DNA from 4 places in the Streptomyces sp. f51 genome. Region 3 is predicted to be linked to each of the others. Evidence: riboswitches for the same ligand, from Rfam matches in the RefSeq annotation. Region 3 holds a riboswitch; each other region holds the start of a gene.
What was found. A riboswitch is a leader RNA that binds a small molecule or an ion and turns the genes downstream of it on or off. The one in region 3 is predicted to bind S-adenosylmethionine.

Region 1 (7,318 bases), 3.2 Mb from region 3:
GACCTCGACGTAGTCGGCGGCCTCGTCGAAGAGTTCGGTCACCAGTTCCTGGGCGGCGGGCGTGTCGTAGTCCTCGATCCGCAGGGGCGGGAAGGTGCGCCGTCCGAAGTGCGCGGCCTCGTTCTGGCGTGCGCTGACCTGCACGCGCAGGCCGGCGCGGCCGGAGCTCACGTAGTCGAGGGTGGCGATCGCCTTGGACAGGTGGAACGGCTCGGTGTGGGTGGTCACGACCGTGGGCACCACGCCGATGTGGCGGGTCACCGGCGCGACGCGCGACGCGATGAGGACGGCGTCGAGGCGGCCGCGGACCTGGTCGGTGCGGCCGTCGGGTCCGGTGAACGAGGAGGACTGGAGGCCGAGTCCGTCCTCGATGGTCACGAAGTCGAGCAGACCGCGCTCGGCCTCGGTGACGAGGCCGGTCCAGTAGGCGGCGGTCAGCAGGTCGTGGGGGCGGGCCACAGGCTCGCGCCAGGCGGCCGGATGCCAGCCGGCGCCGTCCAGGGCGACGGCGAGGTGCAGCGGAGAGGGTGACGAGGACACGGAAGTGCCTTCCTGATCGACCGTACGGGGAAGCCCGCCCCGGTGTGCGGGGCGCGGCTGCGTGGGAACAGGTCAGGGGCGACAGAGGGCGCTGGCGAACCGCAGCAGATCGATGTGCGGCCGGCCGTACAGGTGCGGAAGGCGGGGCGGGAACGGGCTCGGCGCACGGTGGGACACGTACCGCATGTGTCTCGCCTCCGCCCTCTCGGCCCCGTGTTCCCGGGGTCCCGCTCGGCCCGGCACCGGTCGGCGTCCGACGGGGCGCCACACAGTCCTGAACCATCGCAACCGCACGGCTACGCCTTTTCTTCCGGCTGCGCGGCGGCAACTCGTGTCTCCCGCGCGGCCTGTGGTCCGCCGGGGGTGCGGACGAGCACGAACCGCGTGCGGCGGCGCAGGGTGAACCCGATGGATTCGTAGAGCCGGATCGCGTTCGTGTTGTCCGCGGCGGCGTGGAGGAAGGGGGTGTCTCCCCGTTCCGTGATGCCGGCCGCGACCGCGCGGACCAGGCGGGTGGCCAGTCCCCTGCCCCGGTGGCCGGGGAGGGTGCAGACCGCGCTGATCTCGGTCCAGCCCGGCGGGCGCAGCCGTTCGCCGGCCAGCGCGATCAGCCGGCCGTCCTCCCGGATGCCGAGGTAGGTGCCGAGTTCGACGGTTCGGGGCAGGAAGGGGCCCGGCCGGGTGAGGGCGATCAGGTCGAGGATCTCGGGCACGTCGTCGGGGCCGAGTCGTACGGCTTCGGGCGCGGGCTCGGAGCGCAGCGCGGTGGCGGTCAACTGGACGCCGTCACCGCTCTGTTCGATGGTCCAGCCGGCGGGCACCGTCTGGACCGCGGTGACCGGGGTGAGGGTGCCGGGGCCGACGAGTTCGGCCAGGTCGGCCCAGGAGCGGGGGTCCGCCGGGTCGTCGAGGGCGGCGAACGGGGACACGTCCGTGGGGTAGCGGGCGGCCCCGCCGACGCGCTCGGCGAGGTGGGCGTGCGGGCCGGTCAGCGCGGCCCAGGCCGCGTTGTCGAGGATGTGCGGTGTGGTCGGGGCCGGGGAAGGGGCGGAGTGGACACTGGTGGACATGGCGGTGCGGGTTCTCCGTATCTGGAACGCGGCCGGACGCGCCCCGGGACCCCGCCGCGGCGCGGCGGAGTCCCCGAGCGGGCGGTGTGGTTCAGGAATTGTCGAGCGGGAGGCCGGGCGGGTTGACCTCGGAGGTCTTCACCGCCTCGTTCGAGAGGTTCCAGGCGGCGAGCCACTTGGCGTACTGGCCGTTCTCGATCAGGTAGTTGATCGCGTCGGCGACGGGCTTGGCGAGCCCGCTGTCCTTCTTCGCGGTGGCCGCGATCAGCCCCTGGATCGTCTCGCCCGCCCCGGAGAACTGCCCGGCGTTGCGGGTCGGGTTGGGGGACTTGGCGTTCTGGGTGACGTGGTAGGCGACGGCGGGGTTGGGGCCGAAGGAGGCGTCGATCTTGCCGCTGTTCAGGGCGAGGGCCGTGGCGTTGTTGTCCTGGTAGTACTTGACGGTGAGCTTCTTGCCCTCCTTGGCGAGCTTCGCCTTCCACTCCAGGAGGATCTTCTCCTGGTTCGTGCCGGCGCCCACCGCGACGGTCCTGCCCGCGAGGTTCCGGTAGTCGCCGGCGAAGTTCCACGTGCTCTTCTTCGGGACCTCGAAGGCGAGGTTGTCCTGCCGGTAGGAGGCGAACTCGTACTTTCTCTTGCGCTCCTCGGTGTCGGTGACATTGGAGAAGGCCACGTCGACCTTGCCGCTGTCGATGCCGACGAAGAGGTTCTCCCAGGTCGAGTTCTTCACCTCCGGCTTCAGCCCGAGGACCGCGGCGACGAGTTTGCCGAGGTCGGGTTCGCTGCCGGTGAGCGTCTTCTGGTCCGAGCCGACGAAGTTCAACGGCGGTGATCCGGCGGGCAGCGCGCCGATGCCCACCACCAACGTGCCCTTCTTCGCCACCGACTTGGGCAGTTCGGCACTGATGGACTTGACCTCGGACACCTTGAGTGCGGTCTCCTTGGCGGCGCCGTTGGACAGGGCGCCCACCGTCACCGTTCCGGTCGCGTCGGTCCGCGTCCGGGTGGCGGCGTCGCTGTCCGCGCCGCAGGCGGCGAGAGAGGCGGCGAGGGAGGCGACGGCGGCGGTCGCGGCGACGCCGCGGAGGGTCCTGCTGTTCAGGCCGAGGGTGCGCATGGCTTTCCTTTTCGGGTGTGCGGTGAGGAGTGTGGGGGAGCGGCCCGGGCGGGCCGCGGAATCGGGGGGCTGCCCCGCTGTGGGTGGAGGAAGGCAGCACGAGGGAGCGCCCGTCGAGCGGTGTCGCGCGGGGCGTCCTGGCGGGAGCGGTCAGAGCACCTTGCTCAGGAACTCTCTGGTGCGCGCTTCCCGCGGATGGTCGAGCACCTGCTCGGGCGGTCCCTGTTCGACGATCCGCCCGCCGTCCATGAACACCACCCGGTCGGCGATCTCACGGGCGAAGCCGATCTCATGGGTGACGATCACGAGCGTGGTGCCGCTGTGGGCCAGGTCCTTGATGACGGCGAGGACCTCGCCGACCAGTTCGGGGTCCAGGGCGGACGTCGGTTCGTCGAAGAGGATGACCCCGGGCCGCAGGGCCAGGGCGCGGGCGATGGCCACACGCTGCTGCTGACCGCCCGACAACTGCCGTGGGTAGGCGTTGGCCTTGTCGGCGAGACCCACCCGTGCGAGCAGCTCGCGGGCCAGCTCCCGCGCTCCGGGCCTGGACAGCCTGCCGGTCGCCACCGGGGCGGCGGCCACGTTGTCCAGCACGGTCAGATGAGGGAAGAGGTTGAAGTTCTGGAAGACGAACCCGATGCGGCTGCGCTGGGCCAGGATGACCCGCTCGCTCAGCTCCTTGAGCCGGTCGCCGTGCCGGCGTACACCGATGAGTTCGCCGTTCAGGCTCACATGGCCGACCTCGGGCTTCTCCAAGTGGTTGATCACGCGCAGGAGGGTGGACTTCCCCGAGCCCGACGGCCCCAGGATCACCGTGACCTCGCCGGGCCGTACGGTCAACTCCACGCCGTTCAGTACCTGTTGGATGCCGTACCACTTGTGGACGTCGTGCACCTCGACCGCCGCGGGCCGCGTCTCGCTCGTCACGCCGGTCATATCGCCGTCTCCCTGCGGACCCGGGCCCGCGCTTCGCGCAGACCGCTTCGTACCTTCTGCAACGGGGTCGGCGGCAGGGTGCGCAGCGCGCCCCGCGAGTAGTACCGCTCGACGTAGAACTGGATGACGGACACGACGCTCGTGAGGATCAGGTACCAGGCGGTGGCGACGAGGAGCAGCGGCACGATGTCGCCGGGGTAGGTGCTGCCCATGCTCTGCACGGATCCGAACAGGTCCAGCAGGGACACGTAGAAGACGAGCGAGGTGCCCTTGATCAGACCGATGAGCTGGTTGACGTAGTTGGGGGTGATGGAGCGCAGCGCCTGCGGGAAGACGATCCTCGCGAACTGGTACCGCTTCGGCAGGCCGAGGGCGGAGGCGGCTTCGTGCTGCCCCTGGTCCACGGAGAGAAGACCGCCGCGTACCACTTCGGAGGCGTACGCCGCTTCGTTCAGACTCAGTCCGACGACGGCGACGGCCATGTCGGTGGCCAGGCGGGACTCGTCGAAGGTGAAGAAGGCGGGACCGAACGGAACGCCTACGCTCAGCGTCTGGTACAGCGCGCTGAAGTTGTAGAGGAAGAGCAGGACCACGATGAGGGGTACCGAACGGAAGAGCCAGGTGTAGACCCAGCTCACCGCGCGGAGCACCGGACTCCGGGAGAGCCTGGCCAGGGCCAGGAGAATGCCGCCGAGCAGGCCCAGCAGGGCGCTGTAGAGGGTGACTTCGAGGGTGATCAGCAGACCGTCGAGAATGGTCGGGCGCAGGAACCAGTACTGGAAGCGGTCCCACTGGTAGAAGGGGTTGGTCACCAGGCCGTGGACGATCTGGGCGACCAGCACGAGCACCACGGCGGTGACGATCCAGCGGCCGGGGCGCCGGAGCGGAAGGACCCGCTGAGCCGCCAGAGGTGCGGGGGCGGCGGGGTCGTCGGTGCGGGGGATCGCCTCGGTCGGCGTCGCCGGCCCGAAGGACACGGCGCTGCCTGGGAGTTGACTCATGGAGAGCTCCAGCGGATTCGGACACCCCGGATCCGCGCAGGCGGCGACGCCGTGCCGAGAAAGGAGACGCTCGGTACGAGGCGGTGCGCGGCCGCACGCGAAACGGGTGCTGGACAGGTGAGGGGACGCGCCGCGACAGCGGCGGTCGTCAGAGACTCGGAGGAACCGTCAGCCCTGGCTGATGGGGCGACACATGCCCGTACACAGGGCGCTGTTGACGCGCAGCAGGTCCACGGAGCGGTCGGCGCAGAGCACATCGCGACCGGTGCGCCGCCATGCGGCCGTCCCGTCAGCTGTGTGCATCGCCGTCACCATTTCTTCTCCGGCCGAAAAGGCATCCCGTTGTGGGCCGCACGTTAGGCCCGTCCCGAAAAGAATGTCAATGCGGGTGACCACCAGGTGAGACCGTGTTGTCGGCCTTCTTGACGGCACAACAGGGCGCCCCGAGACTGACATGGACGGTCACGATTGTCAGCGCCCTCGGTGCGGTTCCGTCCGCTCCGGAGGTCATCGGCCCCGGCCCGCTGACAGGCAACCCTTCCACCGCGACGGGGTGCCCCGGGTGACGACCGGGTTCCGCCGGTGCGGCGGGACAAGCGTGGTCTCGCGTCTCGCGAGCCCTGAGGTGGGGACCGGTGGGAATGCCAAGGAACGGCTTGACGAGGCGCCTGCACATCGATCTGTTGCGTGTCTCCAGCGCCTACTGATCCGCGACCGGTCCGTCCGATCCGGACCGGTGCGACAGGCGCAGTCAATCCGCATCCCGGCCGCCGGTGCCCACAAAGCGGCGGTGGCTTCCTTCTTCCCCCAGGGAGAGTCATGCCCGAGACAGCTTCGCGCACGTCCAGTTCCGCCAACGCCCGTCCCTGTGAGCAGACTTCGCTGCCCTCGGTCCTTCGGCTCACGCCGGCGGCCGCGCCCTCCGTCCTCCCCCGCCGTGTCGACAGCCGCATCGGCGTGGGCCTGGCCGGCGGCTTCTACCCGGCTCCGCACCGCTACGAGCTGTATCTGTCGCGGAGTTGTCCGCACTCGCTGCGCATCGCCATCACGCTCGGGCTGCTCGGGCTGTCGGACTCGGTCGCCACCACGCTCCTCGTGGACCCCGTGCGCACCCCCGACGCCTTCGCTTCGCTGCGCCGAGCCTACGAGGCCACCGAGCATCACTTCGACGGGCCGCTGACCGCGCCCGCGCTGTGCGACCGCTGGAGCGGACGCATCGTCAGCAACCACACGCCCGACATCCTCCGCGACCTGGCGGGGCTGCTCTCCGGCCACACCACGACCTGCCCCTCCACGCTCTGCCCTCCGTCCCTCACCGCCGACATCGAAGCCCTCCGCGATCTGCTGGAGCGCGATGTCACCCCGTCCGCCCGGCCCTCGGAGCTCGCGGCGGCCCTCGACCTGCTCGACTGCCAACTCGCCGGGCACCCCTACGTCCTGGGCGACGGGCTCACGGCGGCGGACGTCGACGTCTGGGTGGCGCTCACCGGTCTTGGCTGCCCGGAGGTCCTCGGCGCGCGTCCCCGGCTCGTGGACTACGTACGCCGTCTCGGCGACCACCCCGCCTTCAGGCCCGGCACCGAGGCGGTGCCCCTGGCGGCGGAGGCCTGACGCCCGCCGCGGAACGAGATCCGTCGGATTCGTTGGACGTGACCCCGTCAACACGTGGTCCGTAGTAGACATGCGACGAGTCCCGCTCGGTCCCGCGCGGGTGGAGAACGGATGCGCATGAAGCAAACGAGCCGATCCGCAGGGCGGCGCGGACGCCGGCCGAGGCCGCGGAGCGCCGCCCTGGTCGCGCTGGTCACGGCGGGGGCCCTGGTCTGTCTGGTCGTGGCGTTCCGTCCCGGCGCCCACTCCGCCGACACGGCCGGGCATCCCGCCGCCTCGACGGCCGGCGGTTCCCGGCAGACCCCGGATCCGGGCCGGGCGACCGCGTCCGGATCGACGTCCCCCACGGCCGGGCGGTCGCCCGATCCCACGCTCTCCCCGTCCGTGACGGCCCGCCCTTCCGCCACGTCGGCGCGGCCGTCGGCCTCGGACGCACCGCGGGCCGCGGCGACGGCCGCTTCCCTGGCGGGACGGATCCGCCCGGGGGTCGGCTACCGAGGAGTGGCGACCACGTACGACGCCGGGAAAGGGGACGGCTCCTGCTCCTACGGTCCGGGCGACGACGTCCTGACCGCAGCGATGAACCACACCGACTACGAGACGTCCAAGGCGTGCGGGGCGTACGTGCTGGTCCGCGCGGCCGGCGGCGCCACCGTCACGGTCCTGATCACCAATGAATGCCCGACGGGCTGCGCTCCCGGGCAGCTCGACCTCAGCGCGCAGGCGTTCGCCCGGCTCGCGAACCTCTCGGCCGGCCGCATCCCGATCACCTGGAAGCTGCTGAGCCCCGGCACCGCCGGTACGGTCGCGCTGCGCTACAAGACCGGGTCCAGCCGCTACTGGTGCGCGCTCCAGGTCATCGGGCACAGGAATCCGGTCGCCCGGCTCGAACTGCGCAGCGGCGGCGGATGGCGGCCGCTTCCACGCACCGCCTACAACTATTTCCTCGCGGAGGACGGCGGCGGATGCGGCGGCACCGTCAGGATCACCGACATCTACGGAGAACGCCTGACCGTCGAGGGCATCGCGCTGCGTCCCGACGC
Region 2 (7,318 bases), 1.4 Mb from region 3:
CGGCGAACTTGGCACGACGATTCGGAGCGAATCGGGCGTACTGCCGCAACTGCACGGGCAGTTCGGACACCGTCAGTCCGCCGAAGCCGTCCGAGACGATCTGCACGACCCGTCGGCGCACGCCGTCGGGCAGCGGACGGTCGAGCACCTCGGCGGTGCCGTCGTCCGGCTCCCCGCCTGTGGTCTCCACCATCCGTTCACCCCAATATCCGTGCGGGGCCCGCTCCCTCAGGAGCCGGCGCCCGGCCTGTCCACGAGTTCGACCTGATCCACCGCGTTGCACCAGCGGCACCGCACCGACTCGATGGTCTCACTGACTACCTCGCGCTCCTCGACCTTGGGCTCACCGGCCAGGTCCAGGTGCACATACTCGACGACCTTCGACGAGCGGGTCACGTCGAAACGCGTGAGGTTGCCGCAGAGGGCACAGCGCCAGCGGGTCTTCGCGTCGGGCAGGGGAACCGTCATAGGGCAGCCGCTTTCCTTCTAGTGTCCGTCCGGCGCCGGTTTTCCCGGTGCTATGGCTCGTAACCCTACGGCCTGGCGGGTACTCGACGCTCGGGTGTCCACGGCGGCGAGGCGGTCCGTACCCATCGGTCCTGTTACGTCATGCTCTGCACCATGATCGGCAATTGGAGTGCGACGGTCGGAAGGGCGCTGAGGGGCCGGTCGGCGCCGGTGACGTACGGGCTGATCGTCCTGTGCTGCCTGATCTTCGTGATCGGTCCCGCCTCGGGCCTCGATCCCGCGTACGGCACCGGGGACGAGCTGCTGGTCGCGCAGCGGGCGTACTTCCGCCGCTGGGGCGTGGTGCCGGCCGGTCTGTTCGGCGGGGCGCCGGGCGAGGCGTTGACCCCCGCGACCGCCCTGTTCATCCACGGCAGCTGGCTCCATCTCCTGGGCAACATGCTCTTCTTCTACGTCTTCGGGCTGATGACCGAGGAGCGCATGGGACACCTGGAGTTCGCCCTCTTCTACCTGGGCTGCGGGTATCTGGCCCTGCTCGGGTACGCGGCCGCCAACGCGACCTCCCAGCAGTCCCTGGTCGGGGCCTCCGGGGCGATCTCCGCGGTGCTCGGCGCGTTCCTGTACCTGTTCCCCAGGGCCAGGGTGACCAGTCTCTTCCCGTTCCTGTTCTTCCTGCCGCTGCGGTTCCCTGCCTGGGTGGTGCTGCCGTTCTGGTTCACCCTGCAATGGCTGGCCGCGGGCCGCAGCTCCTCGGGCCCCGGGGTGGCGTATCTGGCCCACCTCGTGGGCTTCACCCTGGGATTCGTCTACGCCTGGGCGCGGTTCCGCCGCCGCCCGGCGGTCGTGCCCTCCCTCGGGGTGCTGCCGGGGCCCCCGGTGGAGCGGCCGGGTCCCGTGGACCGCGAGTAGGGTGAGATCCCCAGCAGCGGCCCCCTAGGGAGAGAACCAGCCGTGATCACCGCGATCGTCCTCATCAAGACCAGCGTGGACCGGATCCCCGAGATCGCCGAGTCGATCGCGTCGCTGGAGAGCGTCAGCGAGGTCTTCTCCGTCACCGGCACCTACGACCTGATCGCCATGGTCCGGGTCCACGCCCACGACGACCTGGCGGACGTCATCCCCGGCCGGATCAGCAAGATCCCCGGCGTCGAGGCGACGGACACGCACGTGGCGTTCCGCACGTACTCCCAGCACGACCTGGAGGCGGCGTTCGCGATCGGTCTCGACTCCTGACCGACGCGGCGCCGCCTCCGGGCGGGGCTGTCCCCGGTGTCAGACCGCGGGGACGCAGCGGCCGCCCTCGGTGCGGTACTGCCAGCGCGCGCCGTCACGGACCAGCTCGCGCACGGCGCGGACGAACCGCTCGACGTGCTCGTCCGGGGTGCCGGCCCCGAAGCTGACGCGGATCGCGTTGAGGGACTTCTCGCCGGGGGCCGCCTCGGGGGCCCCGCACTCCCCCTGGGTCTCCGGGGCGCTGCCGAGCAGCGTGCGGACGAGCGGGTGGGCGCAGAACAGGCCGTCGCGCACTCCGATGCCGTACTCGGCGGAGAGCGCGGCCGCGAAGTGCGAACTGTTCCAGCCCTCGACGACGAAGGAGATGACGCCGACCCGCGGGGCGTCGTCGCCGAACAGGGAGAGGACCCGGACCTCGGGGACCTCGGCGAGGCCCGCGCGAACGGTGCGGATCAGGTGCCGCTCACGGGCGAGCAGGTTGTCGAAGCCCTCCTCGGTGAGCGCCTTGCACGCGGACGCGATCGAGTAGGCGCCGATGACGTTCGGCGAGCCGGCCTCGTGGCGGGCGGCGCTGTCGTGCCACTCCACGTCCACGCCGCCGTCCGCGCGCCGGGTGACCTTGCGGCTGGCGCCGCCGCCCGCGAGGTAGGGGTCGGCCTCGCGCAGCCAGTCGGAGCGGCCGGCGAGGACACCGGAGCCGAAGGGCGCGTACAGCTTGTGCCCGGAGAAGGCGACCCAGTCGACGTCGAGGTCCTGGACCGACACCGGGTGGTGCGGGGCGAGCTGGGCGGCGTCGAGGACGATCCGGGCGCCGTGGGCGTGCGCGGCGGCGGCCAGTTCCCGCACGGGCCACAGCTCCCCGGTGACGTTCGAGGCGCCGGTGACGCAGACCAGGGCCGGTCCGTAGGGGTCACGGGCGGCGAGGGCACGCTCCAGGGTGTCGACGGCCTCGCCCGGGGTGCGCGGGGCGTTCAGGTACGTCACCCGGGCGTCGCGCCAGGGCAGCAGCGAGGCGTGGTGCTCGGTCTCGAAGACGAAGACCTGGCAGTCGGCCGGCAGGGCCGCGGCGAGCAGGTTGAGCGAGTCGGTGGTGGAGCGGGTGAAGACGACCTGGTCGTCGGCGCGGCAGTCGAGGAACTCCTCGACGGTCCTGCGGGCGTTCTCGAAGAGGTCGGTGGACAGCTGCGAGAGGTAGCCGGCGCCCCGGTGGACGCTGCCGTAGTAGGGCGCGTACGCGGCCACGTCGTCCCACACCCGCTGGAGGGCGGGCGCGCTGGCGGCGTAGTCGAGGGCCGCGTAGGTCACCTCGCCTCCGGTGACGAGGGGGACGGTGACATCCCGGCCCAGAACGGGCAGCGGGGCACAAACACTCTGGTCGGCGGCAACGGTGGAGACAGACATGGCGAGCTCCTGTGAGAGGCAGGCGGGATCACCGCGCGAGCCGGCCGCCGGAGGGCGGCGCTCAGCGCGGGAGGAGGTGAAAAGGGTGTGCGGAGGCGGGGCTCGGCGCCCTAGCGCATTCGCTTGCTCACAGAAGGCTCCCTCGAACGACCAGGACCCCTGGTGGTCCGCCCGGAGAGCGGGAGGGGTCCGCGCTTGCCGTAGGCCTCGCTGCCTACGACCTGGTCTTCACCCGGGGCACCCCGCCACGGACGGAGGGTTGCCGGACAGCCGGCCGGGGCCTGATGGCTGTCACTCATGACCTGGTACAGCATCTTGCCAGAGGATCTTCCCCGCGCAAGACGCAGTCCAGGATCCGGACTGCGTCCCGCGCGGGATCCCGCGTGGCTCCGATGCGGGGATCAGGCGTTGCTGGCGGCCACCCAGCGCTCCAGGGTGCGCCTGGCGGCGCCCGAGTCGATCGACTCGGCCGCCCGGTCCATCTGGTCGCGGAGCTGCCCGGCGAGCGGCTCCCCGGTCGGTGACAGGGCCACCAGGGCCGCCGCCGAGTTCAGCAGGACCGCGTCCCGTACGGCCCCCTGCTCGCCGTCCAGCAGGCGCCGGGCGACCTCCGCGTTGTACGAGGCGTCGGCGCCGCGCAGCGCCTCCACCGGGACGATGTCGAGCCCGACGTCACGCGGGTCGAAACGCTCCTCGGTGACCCTGCCGTCGCGGACGACCCACACGTGGGAGCCCCCGGTCGTGGTCAGCTCGTCGAGGCCGTCGTCGCCACGGAAGACCAGCGAGGAGTTGCCGCGCTCGGCGAATACGCCCGCCACGATGGGCGCCATCCGGAGATCGGCGACACCGACCGCCTGAGCCTTCACCCGCGCCGGATTGGTCAGCGGTCCGAGCACGTTGAAGGTGGTCCGGATGCCCAACTGGCCGCGGGCCGCCGCCACATGACGCAGCGCCGGGTGGAACTTGACCGCGAAGCAGAAGGTGATCCCGGCCTCCTCGGCCACCTCGGCCACCCGCTTCACGGGCAGTTGGAGGTTGACGCCGAGCTTCTCCAGCACGTCCGAAGAGCCGGACGCGGAGGACGCGGCCCGGTTGCCGTGCTTGACCACCTTGGCGCCGGTGCCGGCCACCACGATCGAGGACATCGTGGAGATGTTGACGGTCTTCGCGCCGTCGCCGCCCGTTCCGACGATGTCGACCGTGTGCCCGGGCACCTCGATCACATTGGCGTGCTCGTACATCGCCCGGACGAGTCCGACGATCTCCTGGACGGTCTCGCCCTTGGCCCGCAGGGCCACCACGAACCCGGCGATCTGCGCGTCGGTCGCCTCGCCGCGCATGATGCGGTCCATCGCCCAGGCCGTGTCGTCCGCGCTCTGGTCGCGGCCTTCGAGCAGTCCGTTCAGTACCGCGGGCCAGGAACGGCCCGCCGCGGTGTCGCCTCCAGCGGGGTTCACAGCGCTCATGGTCGCTCCTGGGTTCGTAGGTCACGCGGTCGCGGATGGGACGGCGCCGGTGACACGGTCGTGGGTGGCACGGGATGAACTCACCCCGCGGCACCGGGTGAGTCCACCCTATCCAGCCGCGGGACGGCGAAGAGCCCCGTCCGCTGCGCGGACGGGGCTCCTGCCGTGGCGAACTGCCGGGGATCAGTGGTGGCCGTGGCCGCTCGTGATCTCCTTGTACTCCTCGACGGTGGGCTTGGGGATCTGGCCTTCCTCCCCGTAGAAGCCCTTGCTCATCTTGGCGCGCAGCTTCTGCGCACCCGAGACCTTGCGCTCGACACCGTTCTCGTCGACCGTCGGGCCGATCTCGGCCGGCTTGTACTGCTCGTGCGCGGTGAGCGTGTGCAGCGCGTCCTGGCTGAGCGGCTCGTGGACCTCGATGAACTCACCGTGCGGCAGGCGCTTGATGATGCCCGACTCGCGGCCGTGCAGCACCTTGTCCCGGTCCCGGCGCTGGAGGCCGAGGCAGATCCGCTTGGTGGCGATGAAGGTGAGCACCGGCACGACGAAGAAGGCGATGCGCACGAACCAGGTGATCGAGTTGATCGCCAGGTGGAAGTGCGTGGCCCAGATGTCGTTGCCGCCGCCGACGAGCAGGACGAAGTACCAGCTGATCCAGGCGGCACCGAACGCGGTCCGGGTCGGGACGTTGCGCGGGCGGTCCAGGATGTGGTGCTCGCGCTTGTCGCCGGTGACCCAGGACTCGATGAACGGGTAGACCGCGATCGCGACCAGGACCAGCGGGAAGATCACCAGCGGGATGAACACGCCCAGGACGAGCGTGTGGCCCCAGAGGTTGATCTCCCAGCCCGGCATGACACGGATCAGGCCCTCGGAGAAGCCCATGTACCAGTCGGGCTGGGCGCCCGTGGACACCATGTCGGGACGGTAGGGACCCATGGCCCAGATCGGGTTGATCGAGGCGATCGCCGCGATGGCCGCGATGACACCGAAGACCAGGAAGAAGAAGCCTCCGGCCTTGGCCATGTAGACGGGCAGCAGCGGCATGCCGACGACGTTCTCGTTGGTCTTGCCGGGGCCCGCGAACTGCGTGTGCTTGTGGTAGAAGACCAGGATCAGGTGGCCGACGACCAGGCCGAGCATGATGCCCGGCAGCAGCAGCACGTGCACCGAGTAGAAGCGGGCCACGAAGTCGCCGCCCGGGAACTCGCCGCCGAACAGGAAGAACGACAGGTACGTGCCCACGATCGGCACGGACAGGACCGCGCCCTCCATGAAGCGGACACCGGTGCCGGAGAGCAGGTCGTCCGGGAGCGAGTAACCGGTGAAGCCGGTGAACATGCCGAGGACGAACAGCAGGAATCCGAAGACCCAGTTGACCTCACGCGGCTTGCGGAACGCACCCGTGAAGAACACGCGCATCATGTGCACGAACATGCCGGCGAGGAAGATCAGCGCGGCCCAGTGGTGGATCTGACGGATCAGGAGACCACCGCGCACATCGAAGGAGATGTGCATGGTCGAGTTGAACGCCTCGGACATCAGCTGGCCCTGCAACGGGACGTAGCTGCCGTTGTAGACCACCTCGTTCATCGACGGGTGGAAGAACAGCGTCAGGTACACACCCGTGAGGATGATGATGATGAAGCTGTAGAGGCAGACCTCACCCAACATGAACGACCAGTGGTCGGGGAAGATCTTGCGCATGTTGGACTTGGCCAGGGAGTAGATCCCGAGACGGCCGTCGGCCCAGTCGGCCACCCGCTCACCGGCGGGTGCCTTCTCGCGCGAGGGGCGCGAGCCGGAGGTGGTGGTAGTGCTCATCCGCGCTCCCAGAATGCAGGACCGACGGGCTCCTTGAAGTCGCTGAGCGCTTCGAGGTAGCCCTCAGCGTTCACGCCGATCTGCAGCTGCGGCAGGGCGTGACCGGCCGGGCCGAAGATGACTCGGGCACCGTCGGAGAGGTCGAAGGTGGACTGGTGGCACGGGCACAGCGCGTGGTGCGTCTGCTGCTCGTACAGGGAGATCGGGCAGCCGACGTGGGTGCAGATCTTCGAGTACGCCACGATGCCCTGGTAGGACCACTCGAGTTCCTGCTTGTCCTTGATGTCGTCCGGCTGGAGCCGAATGATCATCAGGGCCGCCTTGGCGATCTCCTTCTGGAAGTCCTCGTCGTCCTGCTCCAGGCCCTCGGGCTTGGCGAAGGTGAGCGAGCCGACGGCCACGTCCGAGGGACGCAGCGGCTCGTTCGTGTTCATGTTGACGAGGAGCTTGCCCTTGGACCACCGCGTGTGGCGCAGCTTCGTGCCGGGCAGCGGGCCGAGGTCGCGCAGCAGCATGACGCCGGAGAGCGGGAACAGGGCCAGCGCGCCGAACATCGTGTTGCGGATCAGCTTGCGGCGGCCGAGCGCGGATTCCTGGGCGCCCGTCTTGAAGTCGGCCAGGACCTTGGCCTTGACGTCCGGCGCCGCCTCGATCGGGTGACGCTCGTCGGCGATCTCCACGTCGGACATCAGGGTGCGGGCCCAGTGGACCGCGCCCGCGCCGATCGAGAACAGCGCCACACCGAGGCACATGCCCAGCGCGAAGTTCAGCGCGCTGATGTGCCCGAGCGGGAACACGAAGATCGACTTGTCGTTCGGGATCGCCACGTACGAGGCGATGAAGCCGACGGTCGCGACCATCGACAGCACGAACAGCATGGCGACCAGGCGCTCGGACCGCTTGGCGGCCCGCTCGTCGATGTCCTG
Region 3 (7,318 bases):
GGGAACAGGCGTGTTTTCGCCCCCTCCGCCCCTACCCGACCCGTACCTGGGGGCCAGCCCCCGGACCCCCGCTCCTCAATCGCCGGAGGGGCTGAATGTTCCCCGGCACTCAAAGGGCGGGCCGGGGGAGGGCCACCCCCGGGGCTCCGCCCCGGACCCCGCTCCTCAAACGCCGGAGGGGCTGAATTCTCCCCGCGGCCGAAAGGCGGGCCGAGGGGCTGAACCGTCGCCGGCCGGGGCTGGAACTGTCTGGACCCTGGACCCGCACCCGGAATGGGACGCGAGGGGGCGGGCCGGTGCATCGATGGCCCGCCGTCACGACGACGCACCCGCACCCGGAATGGGACGTGAGGGGGCGGGCCGGTGCATCGATGCCCGTCGCCACCGACAGTCACTCCTCATCCAACGGCGACGGGCTGATGCACCGGCCCGTCCCCGACCCACCCACCGGCCGGACCCGCGACCGCCGCCCGCCGCTCCTCCTCAGCTCTCCAGTGCATGGAGCTGGTCCAGGAACCACTGGGCCGGGGGGAGCGCGGTGGCCGCGGCGGCCAGGCGCTTGGTGCGCTCCGCGCGTTCCCCCGGCTGCATGCCGAGTGCCTCGTGGAGCGCCCGTGCCGTCCCCGTGATGTCGTACGGGTTCACGGTGATCGCGTCCTCGCCCAGTTCCTCGTACGCCCCGGCCTCCCGTGACAGGACCAGCGCGCAGCCCTCGTCGGAGACGACCGGAACCTCCTTGGCCACGAGGTTCATGCCGTCCCTGATCGGGTTGACCAGGGCGACGTCGGCCAGCCGGTACGCGGCGAGCGAGCGCGCGAAGTCGTCCTTCACATGCAGCACCACCGGGGTCCAGCCGGGCGTCCCGTACCCGGAGTTGATCTCGTCGGCGAGCCGCTGCACCTCGGCCGTGTAGTCCCGGTAGACCGCGAGGTCCTGCCGCGAGGGATAGGCGAAGGCCACGTGGACGACCCGCTCGCGCCACTCGGGGTGGTCGTCGAGCAGCTGCCGGAACGCCAGCAGCCCCCGGACGATGTTCTTCGACAGCTCGGTCCGGTCGACCCGCACGATCGTCCTGCGGTCCGCGCCGATCTCCTCGCGCAGCGCGGCCATCCGTTCCCCGACGTCCGCCCGGTGCGAGCGCTCGCGCAGGAACTCGGCGTCCGCCCCGAGGCCGTGCACGCCGACCCGGGTCTCGCGCACGGGCGGCCGGGCGCCGTCCAGGTGCTCGATCGCGGGGGTACCGCCCGAGGGCCGCGCGGCATAGCGGCCGGGTTCGGTCTGCTCCGCGCAGCGCATGAACGCCGTGGCCCACCGCCAGGTCAGGAAGGCCACCCGGTCGGCGCCGAGCATGCCCGCCATCAGCTCCGCGCGGATGTCGTCCGGGAGCATCCGGAAGTAGTCCTCGGGTGCCCAGGGGGTGTGGGAGAAGTGGCCGATGCGCAGGTCGGGGCGCAGCTCGCGGAGCATCCCGGGCACCAGGCACAGGTGGTAGTCCTGGACCAGCACGGCCGCGCCCTCGGCCGCGTCCTCGGCCAGCGCCTCGGCGAAGGCCCGGTTGTAGGCGCGGTACGACTCCCACTGGCGCCGGAACTCCGCGTCGAAGACCGGCTCCAGCGGGGTCTGGTACAGCATGTGGTGGACGAACCACAGCACGGAGTTGGCGATGCCGTTGTACGCGTCGGCGTGCGTGTCCGCGTCGATGGCGAGCATCCGTACGCCGTCCTCGCCCACCCCGCGCCCGACCGCCTCCCGGTCGCCGTCGCCGAGGGCCGAGCAGACCCACAGGGCGCCCGCGTCCGGCCCGATCGCCGAGAGGCCCGAGACGAGTCCGCCGCCGCCGCGCCGGGCGTGCAGCGAGCCGTCCTCCCGTACCTCGTAGGTGACCGGGCCGCGGTTGGAGGCGACCAGGATCCTGTGGGCACCATGCATTGAAGCCATGCCTCGAAACCTAGCCCCGTCTCGAAACGCTCAAACGCGCCCTTCGGCCGTATGCGATGCGCGGCCGCGGGCGCCGGACTACGCGGCTCTGCGCGTCTGGTACTCGGAGATTTCGGTCATCGGCGGCCTTTCCTCGGTGTCCACGGAGTAGGTGCGCGGCCGGAAACCGTCCCGGTCGCGTTCGAACTGGGTGAGGGAGGGGCGGATCAGATGGCCGCGGGCGAGCCGGAGCTGCGCGGTGCGGTAGATCGCGGCGGCCATGCGGCCGAGCGCCTGGCCGTCCTGGTGGCGGTGCTTGCGCACCCCGACGTCGACCTGGGCGAGGGCGTCGAGGCCCACGAGGTGCAGGGCGTCGACGAGCATGCCCAGCTCGACGCCGTAGCCGACGGGGAAGGGGAGCTGTTCGAGCAGCGAGCGGCGGGCCGCGTACTCGCCGCCGAGGGGCTGGACGAAGCCCGCGAGCTGCGGCCAGTGCATGTTCAGCAGGGGGCGGGCCATCAGCTCGGTGACCCGGCCGCCCTGTCCGCCGCCGCCGGCCATCGGGCGGTCGTACATGGCCTTGACGAGGTCGACGCCCGGCTCGGTGAGCAGTGGGCCCACGATCCCCGAGACGAAGTCGGACGAGAACTCCCTGAGGTCCGCGTCGACGAAACAGACGATGTCCCCGCTCGTCACGAGGAGCGAGCGCCACAGCACCTCGCCCTTGCCGGGCACGGCCGGTATCCGCGGGAGGATGTCGTCGCGGTGCACGACCCGCGCGCCCGCGGCGGCGGCGACCGCGGAGGTGCGGTCCGTCGAGCCGGAGTCGACGACGACGATCTCGTCGACGAGGGGCACCTGCTGCATCAGGTCGTGGCGGATGATCGAGACGATCTCGCCGACCGTCTCCTCCTCGTTGAGCGCGGGCAGCACGACACTGACGGTCGAGCCGGTGATGCGTTTGGCTGCCATGAGCTTGTGGAGCGGGCGGTCGGTCACGGACCAGGAGCGTGTGCTCAGCCAGCTCTCGACTTCTCTCAGCACCGTCTGCGGCTCCTCACTGTCTGATCACACGCTCTCATCGGCGTGCCCGCTGCGGCCAGCGGCAGATCGATTGGCTCGTCTCGCGGTTCGGACGACTATCTCAACTGTCCTGGCCTTCGGTTACAGTCTTGAACAACGCGCATGACCATCGCATGTCCTGGATCGTCGGCGCGTATCGCGTTCAACAGTTCAACAATCAAATACCGCTCATCCAGAGGGGCAGAGGGATACGGCCCGATGAAGCCCCGGCAACCCTCCAGCCGGTCTCGTACCGATCGATGTCGATCGCGTCGCGAGGCTCCCGGCTCGGGAAGGTGCCAAATCCGTCTCACGGCGAAGTGCGCCGTGAGGAAGATGAGGAGAAAGGGCCTCGCCTCCATGGCTGCGCAGACAGTTGCAAGCACCACGAACTCCGCCGACTCGGTGGATCTCGGCCCGGCCGCGGCGCTTTCCTGCCGCGAGTGCGGACACCGCGTCCCGCTCGGCCCGGTCTTCGCCTGCGAGGAGTGTTTCGGCCCGCTCGAGATCGCCTACGACTTCTCGGCGTACGACACCGAGGAACTCCGCAAGCGGATCGAAGCGGGACCCGCGAACATCTGGCGCTACGCGCCGCTGCTGCCCGTCCCCGCGGACGTGGCGGACAAGCCGAACATCAACCCGGGCTGGACCAAGCTCGTCCAGGCCGACAACCTGGCCCGTGAGCTGGGTGTCGACGCCGGAAAGCTCTTCGTCAAGGACGACTCGGGCAACCCGACGCACTCCTTCAAGGACCGCGTGGTCGCCCAGGCCCTCGAAGCGGCCCGCGCCTTCGGCTTCACCACCCTCTCCTGCTCCTCCACCGGCAACCTCGCCGGAGCGGTGGGCGCCGCGGCGGCCCGCGCCGGCTTCCGTTCCTGCGTGTTCATCCCGCACGACCTGGAGCAGGGCAAGGTCGTCATGGCCGCGGTCTACGGCGGCGAGCTCGTCGGCATCGAGGGCAACTACGACGACGTGAACCGTTTCTGCTCCGAGCTGATCGGCGACCCGGCCGGCGAGGGCTGGGGCTTCGTCAACGTCAACCTGCGGCCGTACTACGCCGAGGGCTCCAAGACCCTGGCGTACGAGATCTGCGAGCAGCTCGGCTGGAGGCTCCCCGACCAGCTGGTCGTGCCGATCGCCTCCGGCTCCCAGCTCACGAAGATCGACAAGGGACTCCAGGAGCTGATCAGGCTCGGGCTGGTCGAGGACAGGCCGTACAAGATCTTCGGCGCCCAGGCCGAGGGCTGCTCCCCGGTCTCCGTCGCCTACAAGGCCGGCCACGACGTCGTACGGCCGCAGAAGCCGGACACCATCGCCAAGTCGCTCGCCATCGGCAACCCGGCGGACGGACCGTACGTCCTGGACATCGCGCGGCGCACCGGCGGCGCGGTGGAGGACGTGAACGACGGGCAGATCGTGGACGCGATCAAGCTGCTCGCGCGCACCGAGGGCATCTTCGCGGAGACCGCCGGCGGGGTGACCGTCGGTGTCACCCGCAAGCTCATCGAGAACGGTCTCCTCGACCCGACGCTGACCACCGTCGTGCTGAACACCGGCGACGGCCTCAAGACCCTGGACGCGGTGGCCTCCGACACCGGGCTGACCGCGACCATCCGCCCGAACCTGGACTCCTTCCGAGAGGCTGGCCTCGCATCATGAGCGTCAACGTCCGCATCCCCACCATCCTGCGCACCTACACCGGTGGCGCCGCCGAGGTGTCGGCCGAGGGCGCGACCCTCGCCGAGGTCATCGGCGACCTGGAGAAGAACCACACGGGCATCGCCGCGCGCGTCCTGGACGACCAGGGCAAGCTGCGCCGTTTCGTCAACGTGTACGTCAACGACGACGACGTTCGCTTCGAGCAGGGCCTGGAAACCGCGACCCCGGCGGGGTCCGGCGTCTCCATCATTCCGGCCGTCGCCGGAGGCTGATCGTTACCCTCGGTAATGCCGAACACATCGCGTTCACAGAATTGCCCCCTCCGCGAGACAAGCGGAGGGGGCAATTCTGTAGGGTTGAACGCGCTAGAGTTGGGGAAGCCCGTTCGCTTTCGATGTTGGTTTCATGCCGGACGCATATGAGTTGCTGTTCGAGCGCCGACAAGAAGTAGCCAAAGTGGCTCGCCTTTTTGGGCATTTTATGGCATTTGTGGGGCCCGACTTGCCCCGGATCCTCGCGTAATCTCCGCAAATCATTGATCGGCCATGCCCAGAATTCTCGTCCGACTGACCTGTTGCAGAGGGCAGTTGGACAGATACATTCAGCCGCGGTCGACGCGTTCCGGCGCACACCCCCAACCGTTTGGGGGGTGAGGTCTGACCCGGATCCGCGAAGTGCGGATCTGTGCAAGGGCCAGTAATAGGGGAGTTAGGCATGGCTCAGGGCACCGTCAAGTGGTTCAACGCGGAGAAGGGGTACGGCTTCATCGCGGTCGACGGTGGTGCGGACGTCTTCGTGCACTACAGCGCGATTCAGATGGACGGCTACCGCACCCTTGAAGAGGGTCAGCGAGTGGAGTTCGAGATCTCGCAGGGCCAGAAGGGTCCGCAGGCGGACATGGTCAAACTCGCCGTCTGATCCGGGCGCGAACGACCAGCGACTCAACTCACGCACGAGGGGCCCGCATCCCACCAGGGATGCGGGCCCCTCGTGCGTTCCCCGGAGGCTTCCAGGGGGCTCGCTTCGCGAGCGCACCTTGCACTCGGCGGGGTCGAGTGCTAATCATTGGCGTTAGCACTCTCCCAGTGAGAGTGACAGAACTTGGATCGGGCCGGCGAGGCTCACGGGCCTGTGGGGCAAGGAACCACAGGGTTCGAGGGCCGTCCGTCGCGGGCGCGGGCGCGATCCGGAGCAATCCACCCCGTCCGGGAGGACCACTTCACATGGCCAAGATCATCGCGTTCGACGAGGAGGCACGGCGCGGTCTCGAGCGCGGGATGAACCAGCTCGCCGACGCCGTCAAGGTCACCCTCGGCCCCAAGGGCCGTAACGTCGTCCTCGAGAAGAAGTGGGGCGCGCCCACGATCACCAACGATGGTGTTTCCATCGCCAAGGAGATCGAGCTCGAGGACCCGTACGAGAAGATCGGCGCCGAGCTGGTCAAGGAAGTCGCCAAGAAGACGGACGACGTCGCCGGTGACGGTACGACCACGGCGACCGTCCTCGCCCAGGCGCTCGTCCGCGAGGGCCTGCGCAACGTCGCCGCCGGCGCCAACCCGATGGCGCTCAAGCGCGGTATCGAGAAGGCCGTCGAGGCCGTCTCCGGTGCCCTGCTCGAGCAGGCGAAGGATGTCGAGACCAAGGAGCAGATCGCTTCCACGGCCTCCATCTCCGCCGCCGACACCCAGATCGGCGAGCTCATCGCCGAGGCGATGGACAAGGTCGGCAAGGAAGGCGTCATCACCGTCGAGGAGTCCCAGACCTTCGGTCTGGAGCTGGAGCTCACCGAGGGTATGCGCTTCGACAAGGGCTACATCTCGGCGTACTTCGCCACCGACATGGAGCGTATGGAGGCGTCGCTCGACGACCCGTACATCCTGATCGCCAACTCCAAGATCGGTTCCGTCAAGGACCTGCTCCCGCTCCTGGAGAAGGTCATGCAGTCGGGCAAGCCGCTGCTGATCATCGCCGAGGACGTCGAGGGCGAGGCCCTGTCGACCCTGGTCGTCAACAAGATCCGTGGCACCTTCAAGTCCGTCGCCGTCAAGGCCCCGGGCTTCGGTGACCGCCGCAAGGCCATGCTCGGCGACATCGCCATCCTCACGGGCGGCGAGGTCATCTCCGAGGAGGTCGGCCTCAAGCTGGAGAACGCGGGTCTGGACCTGCTGGGCCGCGCCCGCAAGGTCGTCATCACCAAGGACGAGACCACGATCGTCGACGGCTCCGGCTCCGCCGACCAGGTCGCCGGCCGTGTGAACCAGATCCGTGCCGAGATCGAGAACTCGGACTCGGACTACGACCGCGAGAAGCTCCAGGAGCGTCTGGCGAAGCTGGCCGGCGGCGTGGCCGTCATCAAGGCCGGTGCCGCCACCGAGGTCGAGCTCAAGGAGCGCAAGCACCGCATCGAGGACGCCGTTCGCAACGCGAAGGCGGCCGTCGAGGAGGGCATCGTCGCCGGTGGTGGCGTGGCCCTGCTCCAGGCCTCCTCGGTCTTCGAGAAGCTGGAGCTCACGGGCGACGAGGCGACCGGCGCCAACGCCGTGCGTCTGGCCCTTGAGGCCCCGCTCAAGCAGATCGCCGTCAACGGTGGCCTGGAGGGTGGCGTCATCGTCGAGAAGGTGCGCAACCTTCCCGTCGGCCACGGCCTGAACGCCGCGACCGGCGAGTACGTCGACATGAT
Region 4 (7,318 bases), 4.7 Mb from region 3:
CGGGACCTGGCGGCCTCCACGTAGTCGGCGGAAAGGGTGCCGATCAGGTTGGTGCGGACCAGTCGCAGGATGATGCCGGCGACGAGCAGACCCAGCGCCACGGCGGGCAGGACCGCGTGCTTGAGGACATCGACGACGGCCGCCCCGTCGCCGCTCCTCAGGGCGTCGATGAGGTAGAGCCCTGTCGTGCTGGACTGGTCCTGGAGGAAGAGCTGGACGTCGGTGCTGGCCCGGCCGGACGCGGGGAGCCAGCCGAGCCGGATCGCGAAGACCAGTTTCAGCAGCAGTCCCACGAAGAACACGGGGGTGGCGTAGGTGAGGACGGCGAACAGCCGCAGCGCCGCGTCGGGCGCGCGATCCCGGTGCGCGGCCGCCACCAGGCCGAGGGGGACGCCGACGACGAGGGCCACGACGAGTGCGTTGATGGCGAGTTCGGCGGTGGCGGCGCCGTAGGTGCCCAGGACGTGGGTCACCGGCTGGTTGTCGGTGACGGTGTGACCGAAGTCGCCAGTGGTCAGGGACCTGAGGTAGTCGAGGTACTGGGTGAGCAGCGGCCGGTCGTAGGCCGCCTGGTGCAGTTTGGCCTGGAGCTGGTCCGGGGTGAGCCGGTCGCCGAAGGCGGCGCTGATCGGGTCTCCGGTGGCGCGCATCAGGAAGAAGACCAGGCTGACGAGGACGAGCACGGTGGGGATGATGAGGAGGAAGCGGACCACCAGATAGCGGGTGAGTCCGTACCCCGCGGCGCCGCCTGCCGGGGCGGCGGCGGGGACGTCCTGGGTCAGGGTGCTCACTTCTTCGCGAGCCCGGCCCAGCGGAACTGGTACGCGCTGCTCAGCTCGTCGGGCACACCGCTGACGTCGGTGCGGGTCACGATCGCGGTGGAGCCCTGGAGCAGCGGCAGCAGGGGCACCGAGGCGGCGGCCTTGTCCTGTGCCTGCTTGAGCAGTTCGGCGCGCCTGGCGGTGTCGGTCTCCGTCTCCTCCTTCTTGATCAGCTCACGGACGGCGGGGTCGGAGTAGTCGTTGGCGACCCAGCTGTTGGCCGAGTAGAAGGGCGAGAGGTAGTTGTCGGCGTCCAGGTAGTCGGCATACCAGCCCAGTTGGTAGAGCGGGTACAGGTGCTTGACGCGGTCCTTGCCGTACTGGGTCCACTCGGTGGACTGGAGGTTCACCTTGAACAGTCCGGTGGCCTCGAGCTGGGACTTGACCAGCGCGTACTCGTCGGCCGAGGAGGAACCGTAGTGGTCGCTGTTGTACTGGAGGCTGAGGGTGACCGGGGTGGCCACCTTCGCCGCCTTCAGGCGCGCGGCGGCGGCCGCCTGGTCGGGGCCGCCCTTCTTGTCACCGTAGAGCGACTTGAAGGAGGCGGTGGCGCCGGTGAGTCCGTCGGGCACGGAGCTGTACAGCGGCTGGTAGCTGTTCTTGTAGACCTGCTGCGCGAGTTGGGCCCGGTCCACGGAGTCGGCGACGGCCTTGCGTACGGCCAGCGCCTTGGCCTTGTCGGGCTTCTTGGTCTTGGTGCCGTACGGCTGGGTCCGGAAGTCGAAGACGATGTAGCGGATGCCGTTGCCCGAGCCGGTGTGGACCTTGATGTCCTTCTTCTTGGAGAGGTCGTCGAGGTCGGCGGTGGTGAGCGTGCGGTAGACGGCGTCGACGGTGCCCTGCTGGACGTCGAGCTTGAGGTTGCTCGCGTCGGTGTAGTACTTCAACTGGATGTTCTTGGTCTTTGCGGCGCCCAGACCGCCGCCGTAGGCGCTGTTGGCGGTGAAGGAGACCAACGAGTTCTTGTCGTAACTGCGCACGCCGTACGGGCCGTTCCACGGTTTGCCCGCGACGATCGACTTGTCGTCGAGGATCTTGTCCGCGGGGAAGACCTGTTCGTCGACGATGTAGCCGGCGGCGGTGGACAGCACCTGCGGGAACAGCGTGTCGTTGGCCGACTTGAGGGTGAAGACGATGGTGGTCGGCGCCGGGGCGGCGACGGAGTCGAGGTCGTACAGGAGGGACGAGGGACCGTTCTCGTCGGCGATCTTAAGGGTGCGGTCGAAGCTGAACTTCACGTCGGACGACGTCAGTTCGTGGCCGTTGGCGAACTTCAGGCCCTTCTTCAGCGTGACCGTGTACTCCTTGGGGCCGGTCAGCTCGATCCCGGTGGCCAGGTCCGGGGAGACCTCCGTGGCGCCGTTCCTCACGCTGAGCAGGGTCGCGTAGACCTCGCTCTCGATGGTGCCGGAACCCGCGTCCCAGGAGCCCGCGGGGTCCAGGGCGGTGACCTGGTCCGTGGTGCCGACGGTGATCCCCGCTTCCGCGGAGCCGGTGGAGCCCTTGCTGCTCGTGCAGCCGGTCAGGGCCACCAGGAACGCCGTGCCGAGCGATATCGCGCCGAGGGTCCGGACGGGTCTGGTGGTGTCGTGCTGTGCCATGGCTGGTCTCTGCTTCCGCATGGTGGGGTGCACGAAGGGGCTTCGGCAGGCAGGGCATGCCGAGCGCGCTGTCGTGTGAAGGAGGTGGAGTGTGGGTGCCGGTCAGCCGTGACAGAGACAGCTGCAGACCAGCAGCAGATCGACGTGGCGCCGGGAGCACAGCACAAGGGCCGTTGGCACGCTGTCCTCCCGGGAATGTCGTCGGCCCTCGGACCGATGGGAACGCACTTGCAGAACAGGAAAGATCCGCCGAGCCTTCACCTGGGGCACCCCACTGCGTCGAGGGTTGCCGTCCGGCCAGCCAGGGCTTGATCACCGGAACTCGTAGCTCGCGCTCACCGTAGATTCCCGGTTCCCCCGGCGTCAAGGGCGCGCGGCAAGCGATATGATTGCAATCTGATGGGCCGTCACATTGCAATCATATTGCGCGGGACCGGACCTTCAGAAGAGAAGCGTAAACTGCGGCCGGAAAAGCGTGAGAACCAACTGACCACCCATGGTGAGCGGTTGCTAGGGTTCAGCCATGCAGATAGGCGTCAACGTCCCCAATTTCGGACCCGGCACCGACCCGGAAACCCTTTCCCGTTGGGCCAGGACGGTGGAAGGCCTCGGTTTCGACCTCTTGATGGTCTCCGACCACGTGGCCATCACATCGGATGTCGCGAAACAGTATCCCGCCCCGTTCTACGATCCTTTTACGACGCTCTCCTGGCTGGCCGGTTTAACGACCCGGGTAAAGCTGGGCACCACGGTTCTCATCGCGCCCTACCGGCATCCCCTGCTCGTCGCGCGAATGGCCGCCAACCTGGACCAGCTTTCCGGCGGCCGGCTGATCCTCGGGGTCGGTGTCGGCTGGGCCAGGGAGGAATTCGACGCGCTCGGCGTTCCCTTCGAGCGGCGTGGCGCGCTCACCGACGAACTGCTGGAGACCCTGCGCACCGCGTGGGCGGACGAGGCGGACTACCGGAGCGGGCAGATCCCCATCTGGATCGGCGGCAACAGCGACGCGGGACTGCGCCGGGCGGCCCGCCTCGGCCTGCCGTGGCACCCGCTCCGGTTCACCATGCCGTGGTTCCGTGACGCGGTGGACCGCCTGAAGGGCATCGCCGCCGAACTCGGGCAGCCCGCGCCCGATCTGGCGCCGCGCATCGTTCTCCGGCTCACGCCGAAGCCGGTCGACCATCCGGACCGCCGGGCCGGCGAGGGCACCATCGAGCAGGTCCTCGACGACATCGAGCAGTTGCGCCTCGCCGGTGCCGGCACGGTGGTCCTCGACCCCTACAACGGCGACCCGGACGAGACCCTCAGGCCCGAGGTGGCGTGGCAGGCGCTGGCCACCGTGGCCGCCCACCTGGCATAGCCCACACCCCACGCCCACGCCCACGCCCACAGAGACGGAGCCACGGTGGCCCCCAACACCCACGACACTCACCACGGCGACAGCCCCGACGCCGGTGACACCGGCCGGTCCTCCGCCGTCAGCGCGGCCGACCTGGTCCATCTCCGCCGCTGCCTGGACCTCGCGGCCGAGGCCGTCGACGCCGGTGACTGGCCGTTCGGCTCGCTGCTGACCGACGCGGACGGCAAGGTCCTGGCCGAGGACCGCAACCGCGAGTCCAGCACCGGGGACCCGACCCGGCACCCCGAGTTCGAACTCGCCCGCTGGGCCGCGACCAACCTGAGCCCCGAGGAACGGGCCACGGCGACCGTGTACACCTCGGGAGAGCACTGCCCGATGTGCGCGGCCGCGCACGGCTGGGTCGGGCTGGGCCGCATCGTGTACGCGAGCTCGTCCCAGCAGGCCCGGGACTGGAAGGCCGAGTGGGGCGTGCCCATCACCTCGCCCCTGAGCCCGTTGTCCATCCGGGACGTCGTCCCCGGCCTGGAGACCGCCGGCCCGGTCCCGGAACTGGCCCAGCAGGTCAAGGAGTTGAACCTGCGCTTCCGGGCCCGCATCGACGCGGCCGGCTGACGGCACGAAAGAGCGCATCGGGGCCCGGCGGCGTGACGCGCCGCCGGGCCCCGTTCCCGTGTGGACGATCAGGCGCGGATCAGACCATGAACTGGTCGTACCTGGCCATGTGTTCCTGCAATTCCTCCAGGCTCGGGTTTCGCCCGTTGGCCGTGAGACGCCCCAGACCGCGGAAATAGTCCTCGCGATCGTAGATCGGATAGAACATGATCAGCAGAGTGGCGTCCTCCTTGCCCCGGTTCGTGAAACCGTGCGGCTCCCCCTTGGGAACGTAGGCGAACGCGCCCGGTTCGCCCACCACCTTCCGGTCGCCGATCGTGAACTCGATCTCACCACGCACCACGTAGAACATCTCCGTGGACTTCTTGTGCACATGCGGACTGGCGCCCTTGGCCTCGGGAGCCATGTGATGCTCGAAGAATCCGAACTCCCCCTCGGAATCCGGTGTGGTGAGCTTCAGGTACGTCCTTTTCGTGTCCCGGATGTCGACGAACTCTCCCCCGCCCGGCGGAACATACAGCGGAACAGACATTTCTCTCCCAGGGTATTGTCGATACAGGTGGTGCCGGTATCTGTGGTGTCGGTATAAATGTTGCCGATACAGGTGTTTCAGGTGGCCTCGGCCAGACTCGGGTCCTGCCGCGGCCGTTTCGCCGCCTCCGCCTGCGCCCACCGGCCGATCGCGGGAGCGGCAAGGCCGCTCGCGGCGAACAGCGCGGCCAGCGCGACCCATCCCGCGGCGCCGACCGTGACGATCAGGCTGACCAGGATCGGTGCCGCGATCTGCTGCACGGCGACCCCGAGCCAGAAGACCGAGAGATAGACGCCCTCCTGGCCCGGTGCCGCGAGCAGATACGAGCCGCCCCAGCCTCCGGCGGACTGCCACAACTCGCCTCCCGTCAGCGCGATCATGGCCAGCACCAGCGCGCCGACGGCGAGTACGACCGGCAGCCTCGGTGCCGTGACGAGCAGCAGACAGCAGGCAGCGAGGGAGACGCCGGCGCGCACCAGGGCCCGTGCCGCACCTGGGATGTCGTCGGTCCCCCGGCTCGCCCGCACCTGCAGGAGCACCGCGAGCACGGTGTTGACCGCGACGAGCGGGGAGATCAGCGCGGCGGAGACATCGGTGTGTCCCACGATCCACAGCGGTATGCCGATGCTCAGCAGAGTCATGTGCATGGTGAGGATCGCGTTGATCCCGGCGAACGAGAGGAACGATCCGTCGCGCAGTACGCCGACCGAGAACCTCCGGCGAAGGTTCCCCGTCGGTGCGTTGAGCAGCGGCAGCCGGGACGCCACCGTCGCGAGCACCGCGAACGAGGCGGCGTTGAGCAACAGGATCACGGTGTAACCGGCCCGGGTGCCGATCAGCAGCCCGACCCCGCCCAGCAGGGCGCCGACGGTGAAGCCGACGTTGCGCATGGACCGGAGGATCGCGACGACCTTGACCCGTTCCGTGGTCGGCACGGCCTGCCCGACCAGGGCCTGTTCCATCGGTGCCGCGGCCTTGTCCACGAGGCCGAGCAGGCACACCACGGTCAGGAACTGCCACAGGTTCTGGACGAACGGGTACACCACGAAGCAGGCGGCGCGCCACAGGCTCACCCCGACCAGGACCTTCTTCGGGCCGATGCGGTCGGCCAGGATCCCGATCGGGATCGCCGTGCCCAGGGCGATGGCCGCGGACAGGCCCAGGCCGAAGCCGAGGTTGCGTTCGGACAGGTGGACCGCCCGGGTGATGAAGGGCACGGACACGGCCAGGAAGGCGCCGGTGCCCACCGCGTCGATCATCGCCATCACCGCCAGCCGTGTTCCCACCGGGCCGCCTGGCATGGATCCGCGCAGTCCGCGGATGCGCTGCCACAGAGCAGACATGTGATCCCTCACTCGGTTGCGATACGGACGGCGGCGACGGCGGCGACGACGTGGCGGCGGGTGGTGTCCGCGTCGGGCCCGGTGGCGATGACGTGGCCAGCACGGTCCCAGGAGGACGCCCAGGGCCGGACCTCCTGGCCCGCCTCGACGTCCACCTCAACGGCCCGTACTCCGGGCAGGGCCTTCGCGGTCTCTTCTCCGCCGACCTCGGTCACCGTGCCCGGCTCCGCGGCGAGGAAGCGGATCGCCGAGGTCCGTCGGGAGGACCGGGGCAGTTCGACGGGGCGCCCGGCCAGCAGGTCGATGAGGGTCAGCCTGATCCTGGTGTCGTAGGCCAGGTCGATGAGGTCGATCAGATAGTCGCCGGGGCACCGGCCGGCGCACTCGACCAGCGTCGGGCCCGACTCCGTGAGGATCCACTCCGCGTGCAGGATGCCGGTCCCGAATCCGACGGCGGAGACCAGCGCCCTCAGGGCCGTCCCGAACGCGGTCCGCGTCTCCTGGTCGAGCGGTGCGGGCAGCAGATGGCCGAGCTCGACCGGATACGGTCCCGGGATCACCGTCTTGGCGGTGACGTTCTCGAAGACGATCTCGCCCTCGCGTACCAGCGCCTCGACGCTGAACTCGGGGCCTTCCAGCCGTTCCTCGGCCAGGAACCGCCAGTCCAGCGGCCGGTCGGGCACCTGCTCGTACTCGGCAGCCGACGAGGTCCGCTCCCAGGCCCCGGCCGCGGTGGTGGCGTCGACCGAGTCCAGCACCTGCACGCCGACGCTCGCCTGCCGGTTCGCCGGCTTGACCACCACCGGCCCGTCGCCGGCGAAGTCGAGGATGTCCCCGGGTCCGCGCACCTCCCGCCAGCGCGGGTTGCGGACACCGCCGGCGGCCGCCGCCTCGCGCAGCCGGATCTTGTCCCGCAGCGCCTGCGCGGCTCTCTCGCCGGCTCCTGGCAGGCCGAGCTTGGCGGCCAGCGCCGCGGCGGCCGGCACCGCGTACTCCAGCCCCGGGACGACGGCGGCCACCGGCCGCGCGGCCGAGAGGCCGACCGCGAG

Region 1: it holds a riboswitch for S-adenosylmethionine, as region 3 does, so the genes downstream of both, WJM95_RS00215 (cell envelope biogenesis protein OmpA) here and thrC (threonine synthase) in region 3, are expected to answer to the same signal.
Region 2: it holds a riboswitch for S-adenosylmethionine, as region 3 does, so the genes downstream of both, WJM95_RS08335 (aminotransferase class V-fold PLP-dependent enzyme) here and thrC (threonine synthase) in region 3, are expected to answer to the same signal.
Region 4: it holds a riboswitch for S-adenosylmethionine, as region 3 does, so the genes downstream of both, WJM95_RS34880 (ABC transporter substrate-binding protein) here and thrC (threonine synthase) in region 3, are expected to answer to the same signal.

What each region holds. Positions count from the first base shown of each region.
Region 1 covers NZ_CP149798.1:44,931-52,248, forward strand. Annotated here, with positions in the region: gene WJM95_RS00185 (LLM class flavin-dependent oxidoreductase) at 1-540, opposite strand, end outside; gene WJM95_RS00190 (GNAT family N-acetyltransferase) at 837-1,610, opposite strand; gene WJM95_RS00195 (ABC transporter substrate-binding protein) at 1,702-2,727, opposite strand; gene WJM95_RS00200 (amino acid ABC transporter ATP-binding protein) at 2,878-3,663, opposite strand; gene WJM95_RS00205 (amino acid ABC transporter permease) at 3,660-4,664, opposite strand; gene WJM95_RS00210 (hypothetical protein) at 4,833-4,967, opposite strand; SAM riboswitch class IV at 5,125-5,269, shown strand; gene WJM95_RS00215 (cell envelope biogenesis protein OmpA) at 5,484-6,275, shown strand; gene WJM95_RS00220 (expansin EXLX1 family cellulose-binding protein) at 6,393-7,318, shown strand, end outside.
Region 2 covers NZ_CP149798.1:1,864,779-1,872,096, forward strand. Annotated here, with positions in the region: gene WJM95_RS08315 (NYN domain-containing protein) at 1-193, opposite strand, end outside; gene WJM95_RS08320 (hypothetical protein) at 229-468, opposite strand; gene WJM95_RS08325 (rhomboid family intramembrane serine protease) at 622-1,377, shown strand; gene WJM95_RS08330 (Lrp/AsnC ligand binding domain-containing protein) at 1,420-1,701, shown strand; gene WJM95_RS08335 (aminotransferase class V-fold PLP-dependent enzyme) at 1,741-3,102, opposite strand; SAM riboswitch class IV at 3,289-3,405, opposite strand; gene trpD (anthranilate phosphoribosyltransferase) at 3,504-4,568, opposite strand; gene WJM95_RS08345 (cytochrome bc complex cytochrome b subunit) at 4,752-6,392, opposite strand; gene WJM95_RS08350 (Rieske 2Fe-2S domain-containing protein) at 6,389-7,318, opposite strand, start outside.
Region 3 covers NZ_CP149798.1:3,294,456-3,301,773, reverse strand. Annotated here, with positions in the region: gene WJM95_RS14395 (trehalose-6-phosphate synthase) at 484-1,938, opposite strand; gene WJM95_RS14390 (glucosyl-3-phosphoglycerate synthase) at 2,017-2,961, opposite strand; SAM riboswitch class I at 3,166-3,322, shown strand; gene thrC (threonine synthase) at 3,340-4,638, shown strand; gene WJM95_RS14380 (MoaD/ThiS family protein) at 4,635-4,910, shown strand; gene WJM95_RS14375 (cold-shock protein) at 5,353-5,556, shown strand; gene groL (chaperonin GroEL) at 5,862-7,318, shown strand, end outside.
Region 4 covers NZ_CP149798.1:7,994,679-8,001,996, reverse strand. Annotated here, with positions in the region: gene WJM95_RS34885 (ABC transporter permease) at 1-791, opposite strand, end outside; gene WJM95_RS34880 (ABC transporter substrate-binding protein) at 788-2,422, opposite strand; SAM riboswitch class IV at 2,642-2,752, opposite strand; gene WJM95_RS34875 (LLM class flavin-dependent oxidoreductase) at 2,946-3,782, shown strand; gene WJM95_RS34870 (nucleoside deaminase) at 3,915-4,394, shown strand; gene WJM95_RS34865 (cupin domain-containing protein) at 4,474-4,926, opposite strand; gene WJM95_RS34860 (MFS transporter) at 5,004-6,269, opposite strand; gene WJM95_RS34855 (ATP-grasp domain-containing protein) at 6,278-7,318, opposite strand, start outside.